2 regions of the Pseudomonas sp. S2_E02 genome follow, and region 1 is predicted to be linked to the other one. Evidence: predicted binding sites of a transcription regulator. Region 1 holds the regulator's gene; the other holds the start of a gene.
The links. The regulator FliA, encoded in region 1, starts transcription of late flagellar genes. The targets are predictions, from matches to a motif close to CTAAAGTTTNNNNNNNNNNNGCCGNTAA.

Region 1 (4,420 bases):
CCGCGAACTGGCCTTTGCCATGCAACTGATCGAGCAACGACTCGAACTCGGCGTCAGTGATTTCGTCGCTCGCGGCTTCAGCGGCCGTTTGCGCAGTTGCAACAGCGGCCGGGGCTTCAGCTTCAGCCTTGACGGCGTTCAGCGAGTCCAGCAGTTGTTCAAATTCGTTATCGGTGATGTCGCCCGACGCGTCGCCTTCGACGACCAGTTCTTCGATCATCTCGGCCACCGGCGATGCCGGGGCGGCATCCGCCGATTGCGGTTCGGCCAGACGCGCCAGGGCGGCCAGCAGTTCCGGGGTAGCGGCGGTGATCGGTGCACGCTCACGGACTTCGCTGAACATGCTGTTCACCGCGTCCAGTGCTTCGAGGACAACGTCCATCAGTTCTGCATCAACGCGACGCTCACCCTTGCGCAGGATGTCGAACACGTTTTCGGCGATGTGACAGCACTCCACCAGCTCGTTGAGCTGAAGGAAGCCGGCGCCCCCTTTTACAGTGTGGAAACCGCGAAAAATTGCGTTGAGCAGATCTGCGTCATCCGGACGGCTTTCCAGCTCGACCAGTTGTTCGGACAGTTGCTCAAGAATCTCGCCGGCCTCAACCAGGAAATCCTGAAGGATCTCTTCATCGGCGCCGAAGCTCATTAATGGGGTGCTCCTACAGGTCTAAAAACCCAAAAAACCTAAAATTCCACAACTCTAGAATCCGAGGCTGGATAACAAATCGTCCACATCGTCCTGACCGGACACAACGTCTTCTCGTTTATCGGCATGAATCTGCGGACCTTCACCCTGCGAGAGATGTTTTTGTGGATCTTTTTCTGCAAGCATCGCGGCGCGGTCATGTTCGATGCCCGCAAAGCGGTCGACCTGACTGGCCATGAGCACGAGTTTGAGCAAATTGCTTTCGACTTCGGTGACCAGTTGGGTCACACGCTTGATCACCTGACCGGTCAGGTCCTGGTAATCCTGGGCCAGCAGGATGTCGTTGAGATTGCTCGACACCGCACGGTTGTCCGTGCTGCTGCGTGACAGAAAACCGTCGACCCGGCGCGCCAGCTCGCGGAACTCTTCAGCCCCGACCTCGCGACGCATGAAGCGACCCCAATCGGCGCTCAAGGTCTGCGCTTCATCAGCCAGACTGTTGACCACCGGCGTGGCGCTTTCCACCAGATCCATGGTGCGGTTGGCCGCGGCTTCTGTCAGCTTGACCACATAGCCCAGGCGTTCGGTGGCGTCGGTGATTTGCGACACTTCCTCGGCCTGCGGCATGTTCGGATCGATCTGGAAGTTGACGATCGCACTGTGCAGTTCACGTGTGAGCTTGCCGACTTCCTGGTACAGGCCACGGTCACGGGTCTGATTGAGCTCATGGATCAGTTGCACAGCGTCGCCGAACCTGCCTTTTTCAAGGCTTTCGACCAGTTCGACCGCGTGTTTTTTCAGGGTCGACTCGAAATCGCCCTGTGAAGATTCGTTATGCTCCATAGCTCCCCCGCGCGTTCATCAGCCGATGCGTTCGAAAATCTTCTCGATTTTGTCTTTCAACGCCTGAGCCGTGAAAGGTTTGACTACGTAGCCGTTTACACCAGCCTGAGCGGCTTCAATGATCTGCTCGCGCTTGGCTTCTGCAGTCACCATCAGCACTGGCAAGTGCTTGAGTTTTTCATCGGCACGCACGTGACGCAGCAGGTCGATACCGGTCATGCCCGGCATGTTCCAGTCCGTTACCAGAAAGTCGATGCTTCCGCTGTTGAGCACTGGAATGGCAGTCACGCCATCATCCGCCTCGACAGTGTTGGTGAACCCCAGATCACGCAGCAGGTTCTTGATGATCCGCCGCATCGTTGAGAAGTCATCAACGATGAGGATTTTCATGTTCTTGTCCAATTCGACCTCCAAGCAGTCTTAAACGCGCCCAGCACCTGGACGCGCCATTTCAATCATTCCGGCGTAGCACTCGAAGACTGTCTGGAGCACAACAGAGCAAGACCGGTGCCGTTCATCACCGCACCAGCCTCGTTCGCAGTGTCCCCACACTGCCTTCAGCGCGCTCGCCACTCCCCCAAACGCCCCCGCAAACGGGCCGCGCACTGGCTGTGTAACTGGCTGACCCGCGATTCACTGACGCCAAGGACTTCACCGATCTCCTTGAGGTTCAGCTCTTCGTCGTAGTACAGCGCCAACACCAGTCGCTCACGCTCCGGCAAATTGGCAATCGCGTCCGCCAACGCTGCCTGGAAACGTTCATCTTCCAGATCGCGTGACGGCTCCATATGAGCACTCGCGCCATCCTCGTGCAGCCCTTCGTGTTCGCCGTCCTGCAACAGGTCGTCGAAACTGAACAGGCGACTGCCCAAGGTGTCATTCAAAATCCCGTAGTAATCGTCGAGACTCAATTGGAGTTCGGCCGCAACCTCGTGATCTTTAGCATCACGGCCGGTTTTAGCTTCAATTGAGCGAATCGCGTCGCTGACCATACGGGTATTGCGGTGAACCGAGCGTGGCGCCCAGTCCCCTTTGCGCACTTCGTCGAGCATCGCGCCGCGGATTCGTATGCCCGCGTACGTTTCGAAACTGGCGCCTTTGCTGGCGTCGTATTTGGTCGAGACTTCAAGCAGGCCGATCATCCCGGCCTGGATCAGGTCTTCGACCTGCACACTCGCCGGCAAGCGCGCCAGCAAGTGGTAGGCAATGCGTTTGACCAGTGGCGCGTAACGCTCGATCAACTCGTACTGCGCGTCACGTGCCGACTTCTTGTAGTAGTTCATACCGCTTGCGGTCATAGCACGGGCCCTGCCGTTTGCTGCACGAGGCGCTCGACGAAAAACTCAAGGTGGCCACGCGGGTTGGCGGGCAGCGGCCAGGTGTCGACCTTCTGCGCGATCGCCTTGAACGCCAGCGCGCACTTGGAACGCGGAAAGGCTTCGTACACCGCGCGCTGCTTCTGCACCGCTTTACGCACGCTTTCGTCGTAAGGCACGGCGCCGACGTATTGTAGGGCCACGTCAAGGAAGCGATCCGTGACCTTGGTCAACTTGGCGAACAGGTTGCGCCCTTCCTGCGGGCTCTGCGCCATGTTGGCGAGGACGCGGAAGCGGTTCATGCCGTAATCGCGGTTGAGCAGTTTGATCAGCGCGTAGGCGTCAGTGATCGAGGTCGGCTCATCGCAGACCACCAGCAACACTTCTTGCGCGGCGCGAACAAAACTGACTACCGAGTCACCAATACCCGCAGCGGTATCGATCACCAGTACATCGAGATTGTCACCGATGTCGCTGAACGCCTGAATCAGGCCGGCATGTTGCGCCGGGCTCAGGTGCACCATGCTCTGGGTGCCGGACGCCGCCGGCACGATGCGAATGCCACCAGGGCCTTGCAACAGCACGTCGCGCAGCTCGCACCGGCCTTCGATGACGTCGGCCAGCGTGCGTTTAGGGGTCAGCCCCAACAATACGTCAACGTTCGCCAGACCCAGGTCGGCGTCCAGCAGCATGACCCGACGGCCAAGCTCTGCCAGCGCCAGCGACAAGTTCACTGACACGTTAGTCTTGCCGACGCCACCTTTGCCGCCGGTCACCGCGATCACCTGTACGGGATGCATGCTGCCCATGTTATTTCTTTACCTTGTCTTGCATAGACGGAGGCCACATTACTGGCTGCGCGTTCACAACCGGAACAATGCATGGCAGACCATCGATGTAGGTACAAAAACTGTTCATGAATACCTCAGCCTACCTGCTTGGTCGGGCTGTGATAGATATCAGCGAACATGTCAGCCATGGCTTCTTCGCTGGGTTCTTCCTGCATTTGCACGCTGACGGCGCGGCTGACCAGTTGATGACGGCGCGGCAGATGCAAATCATCCGGAATCCGTGGGCCATCGGTCAGGTACGCGACCGGCAATTCATGACTGATCGCCAGGCTCAACACTTCGCCAAGGCTGGCCGTTTCATCCAGTTTAGTCAGGATGCAGCCGGCAAGCCCGCAACGCTTGTAACTGTGATAAGCGGCGGTTAGAACCTGTTTCTGGCTGGTGGTTGCCAAGACCAGATAATTTTTTGAACGAATGCCACGCCCGGCCAGACTTTCCAGCTGCATGCGCAGGGCCGGATCGCTGGCTTGCAGGCCGGCAGTATCGATCAATACCACGCGTTTGCGCAGCAGTGGATCCAGCGCTTGCACCAGCGATTGGCCCGGATCGACATGGGTCACTGGCACATTGAGAATGCGGCCCAGCGTCTTCAGTTGTTCCTGAGCGCCGATACGGAAACTGTCCATGCTCACCAGCGCGACATTCTGCGCGCCGTATTTCAGCACATAACGCGCGGCCAGCTTGGCGAGTGTAGTGGTCTTGCCCATGCCGGCAGGACCGACCATGGCAATGATACCGCCCTCTTCCAGTGGCTCGACTTCCGG
Region 2 (4,420 bases), 3.2 Mb from region 1:
TCTCTTCCCTGAAAAGCTGGAGGCGTGGATGCACGGGCCGGTGGTTCCGGATCTGTATCGAAGATTCAGCCAATTTGGATCGAGTGCCATTCCTCCTCCAAGTGATTTCAATCCAGATCTTTTCAGTGCCAAACAACAAAGTCTGCTCAACGAAGTATTCGACGTTTATGGCCAGTTTTCGGCGTGGAAACTACGTCAGTTGACGCATGAAGAAGCCCCTTGGCGTAGAAACTTCAAGGAAGGGGAGTTCAGCCGAGAAATTCCCGCCTGTGAGATGGAGGAGTATTTCCGGGAGCATTTGGTGAACTGAAATGGCCAAGTTCAAACGCAGGGAGCGCGATGCGGCAATTACAGTAACGGCACGGACGTCCACTATCGAAATAGATTCATCGGAAGCGCGACCTCCGGTTTTCTCATTTGAGTATTTGCAGAATGGCTGGTGCATTCAAGATTGCGAGGCCGTCGAACGGTCGAAAATGCTTGAGCGTCTGAGGATTCTGGGAAGAATGCCGTGGAGAGAATTGCGCAGAGAGCATAGGCATCGATATGGCTGTGAAACAATTGAGAGAAACAGTCTGAAAGTGGGAATTCCTGCTTTTTTGACAGGTGATGTCAGATTGCTTGTGTTTCGGGCTTTTGAACGTGTAGCGATGGTGGGATACAAGAGCCATCGGATTTTTTATGTCGTGTGGATTGATCGAGAATTTAAGCTCTATAAGCATTAAACAAAAAAACCGGCCCACGTGGCCGGTTTTTTTATGCGCGGGATTCACCCGACAACCCTCAATCAGTCGTCGAAATCTTCCCAGCCGCCCATCTGTTTCCAGCGGTTGACGATGCCGCAGAACAGCTCAGCGGTTTTCTCGGTGTCATAACGCGCCGAGTGCGCCTCGCGGCCGTCGAAATCGATGTCGGCGGCCTGGCAGGCTTTCGCCAGTACGGTTTGACCGTATGCCAGACCAGCCAGCGTCGCGGTGTCGAAGCTGGAGAATGGGTGGAACGGGTTGCGTTTCATGTCCAGACGCGCAACGGCTGCGTTCAGGAAGCCAAGATCGAAGCTGCTGTTGTGCCCGACCAGAATCGCGCGCTTGCAGCCATTGGCCTTCAGCGCCTTGCGAATGCCACGGAAGATGTCGGTCAGCGCGGTCTCTTCGCTGACAGCCATGCGCAGTGGATGGTCCAGCTTGATTCCGGTGAACTCCAGCGCCGCTGCTTCGATGTTGGCGCCTTCGAACGGCTCAACGCGGAAGAAGTAGGTGTGATCCGGGTATACAAAACCCTTTTCATCCATGGCGATGGTGGTCGCAGCAATCTCCAGCAACGCATCGGTGGCCGAGTTGAAGCCGCCGGTTTCTACGTCAACGACAACCGGCAGGTAGCCGCGAAAGCGTGCTGCCATCGGGTGGCGGGAACCGCCACCACCACTTTGACCGTCCAGTTCGTCGTCGAAATGGTCTTCACTCACGCGTGTTCCTCCAGCAGGCGCCAGCGCAGTTTTTCACCGGCGCGCAGCGGGATAACGGTCAGCTCGCCAAACGGCAGGCTGGTCGGGGCGGTCCATTCTTCACGAACCAGGGTGATGCGATCGGTGTTCGCCGGCAGGCCGTAGAAACGCGGGCCGTTGAGGCTGGCGAAGGCTTCGAGTTTGTCCAGCGCATTACGCTGTTCGAAGGCTTCGGCGTACATCTCGATGGCGGCGTACGCGGTGTAGCAGCCGGCACAGCCGCAAGCGGCTTCCTTGGCGTGCTGGGCGTGCGGCGCCGAGTCGGTGCCGAGGAAGAACTTCGCGCTGCCACTGGTGGCGGCGTCGAGCAGGGCTTCCTGGTGCGTATTGCGCTTGAGGATCGGCAGGCAATAGAAGTGTGGCCGAATCCCGCCCACCAGCATGTGGTTGCGGTTGTACAGCAGGTGATGCGCGGTGATGGTCGCGCCTACGTTGGCCGAAGCCTCGTTGACGAACTGCACGGCGTCACCGGTGGTGATGTGTTCAAACACCACTTTCAGCGTCGGGAAGCGCTCGACCACGCGGCGCATGTGCTCGTCGATGAAGATCTTTTCGCGGTCGAACACATCGACGTCGCCACGGGTGACTTCACCGTGGATCAGCAACGGCATGCCGACTTCGGCCATGGCTTCCAGTGCCGGGAAGATCTTGTCGATGCTGGTTACCCCGGAATCGGAGTTTGTGGTCGCGCCGGCCGGGTACAGCTTGGCTGCGTGCACAAAACCACTCGCCTTGGCTTCACGAATTTCTTCGGGCTGGGTGCGGTCGGTGAGGTACAGCACCATCAGCGGTTCGAAGCGACTGCCGGCCGGGCGGGCAGCGAGAATCCGCTGGCGATAGCCGTCGGCTTCAGCGGCGTTGCGCACCGGTGGTACCAGGTTGGGCATGATGATGGCGCGGCCAAAAGTGCGCGCAACATCGGCAACGGTATTGGTCAACACGGCACCATCGCGAAGATGAATGTGCCAGTCGTCGGGACGCAGCAGGGTCAGGCGGTCGGACATGAGGGGATTCCAGGCGGGTCAAACTGAGGCGAATGCTACCGGAAAAGACTCTTGCAGGCACTCGCTATCAAGTTTTGCCGGAACCTTCCGATATCCCGTAGGTATGCCGTAAACATAGTGTGAATCGGTCTTTGTGTTTCAGAAGCCAATGGAGCCTCCCGTGCGCCAGCGTTATTTAGCCTTGCTCAGTGTGTTTGCCAGCCTTCCGGCGATGGCGCTCACGTACCAGACCCGTCTGGAGAACATTGAGTGGACGGTCGCCGGCGACAAGTTCGAATGTCGTCTGACCCAACCGATCACTGATTTCGGCTCGGGTGAGTTCGTGCGCAAGGCCGGCGAGCAGGCGATATTCCGTCTGAACGCCTACAACGCCATGCTCGGCGGCGGCTCTGCAACGTTGCTGGCAGCGGCTGCGCCTTGGCAGCCGGGCCGTGGTGACATCAATCTGGGCTCTGTAAGGCTCGGCAGCGGCAACGTTTTGTTCAGCAGTTCGCAGTCCCAGGCCGGCGGTTTGATCAGTGGCCTGCTGGACGGTCGCAGCCCGGTCGTACGGCGCGCTTCAGGCGACGGCCGTGTCTCTGAAGTACGCCTGTTGCCGGTCAAGTTCAGCAAGGCCTTCAACGATTACCAGACATGTGTAGCGAAATTGCTGCCGCAGAATTTCGACCAGATCAAACAGTCGCAGATCGGCTTCCCCGGCGAGGGCGTTGACCTGGATCCTGCCGCTAAAGCCAAGCTGCAAGTGATGCTCGAATACATGAAGGCCGATCCGACGGTCAATCACATCGAACTCGACGGCCATTCCGACAACAGCGGTAATCGCCTGACCAACCGTGAACTGTCGCGCCGCCGCGCGCTGGCGGTGGTCGACTTCTTCAAGGCCAACGGCATTCAGGAATCGCAGATCACCGTGCGTTTCCATGGCGAGCAATATCCCATTGTGCCGAACACCAACGCGGCCAATCGCGCGAAGAACCGTCGGGTCAATGTCAAACTGGCGCGCGTGGCGCCGGTCGCGGCTCCGGCACCGCAAGCGAGCACGCCAGCCAATACTGCGGCGACTTCCTGACCCTCCGGTCATCGTCGCGCTCTCGACAGATTCTGTCGCTTTGTCGTCTTAAGCTGTCGCGCCTCTGTAAATTATCGCGTTTGGGCGGTAGACTCCTCGGCTTTCCGTAGAACCCCGTGGAGTGATGGCATGGCGGACGTAAACAAGGTCGTTCTGGCGTATTCCGGCGGCCTGGACACTTCGGTGATCCTCAAGTGGCTGCAGGATACTTATAACTGTGAAGTGGTGACCTTCACCGCTGATCTCGGTCAAGGCGAAGAGGTCGAGCCGGCCCGCGCCAAGGCTCAGGCCATGGGCGTCAAAGAAATCTACATCGACGACCTGCGCGAAGAGTTCGTGCGTGATTTCGTGTTCCCGATGTTCCGCGCCAACACCGTTTACGAAGGCGAGTACCTGCTGGGTACTTCCATCGCGCGTCCGCTGATCGCCAAACGTCTGATCGAAATCGCCAACGAAACCGGCGCTGACGCCATTTCCCATGGCGCCACCGGCAAGGGTAACGACCAGGTGCGTTTCGAACTGGGTGCCTACGCGCTCAAGCCAGGCGTGAAAGTGATCGCGCCTTGGCGTGAGTGGGACCTGCTGTCCCGCGAGAAGCTGATGGACTACGCCGAGAAGCACGCGATCCCGATCGAGCGTCACGGCAAGAAGAAGTCCCCGTACTCGATGGACGCCAACCTGCTGCACATCTCCTATGAAGGCGGCGTGCTGGAAGACACCTGGACCGAGCACGAAGAAGACATGTGGAAATGGACCGTCTCCCCGGAGAACGCTCCTGACAAAGCGCAATACCTGGAACTGACCTACCGCAACGGCGACATCGTTGCACTGGACGGCGTCGAA

Region 2: a site for FliA is predicted at 2,575-2,602, ahead of AB4O01_RS14010 (flagellar protein MotY). Genes of this name have one in related genera too.

What each region holds. Positions count from the first base shown of each region.
Region 1 is NZ_CP162761.1:6,341,618-6,346,037, reverse strand. Features, by position in the region: gene AB4O01_RS28505 (chemotaxis protein CheA) at 1-646, opposite strand, end outside; gene AB4O01_RS28500 (protein phosphatase CheZ) at 701-1,489, opposite strand; gene AB4O01_RS28495 (chemotaxis response regulator CheY) at 1,508-1,879, opposite strand; gene fliA (RNA polymerase sigma factor FliA) at 2,047-2,787, opposite strand; gene fleN (flagellar synthesis regulator FleN) at 2,784-3,614, opposite strand; gene flhF (flagellar biosynthesis protein FlhF) at 3,731-4,420, opposite strand, start outside.
Region 2 is NZ_CP162761.1:3,128,159-3,132,578, reverse strand. Features, by position in the region: gene AB4O01_RS14030 (Panacea domain-containing protein) at 1-310, shown strand, start outside; gene AB4O01_RS14025 (hypothetical protein) at 312-725, shown strand; gene rnt (ribonuclease T) at 788-1,465, opposite strand; gene pyrC (dihydroorotase) at 1,462-2,508, opposite strand; gene AB4O01_RS14010 (flagellar protein MotY) at 2,669-3,577, shown strand; gene AB4O01_RS14005 (argininosuccinate synthase) at 3,707-4,420, shown strand, end outside.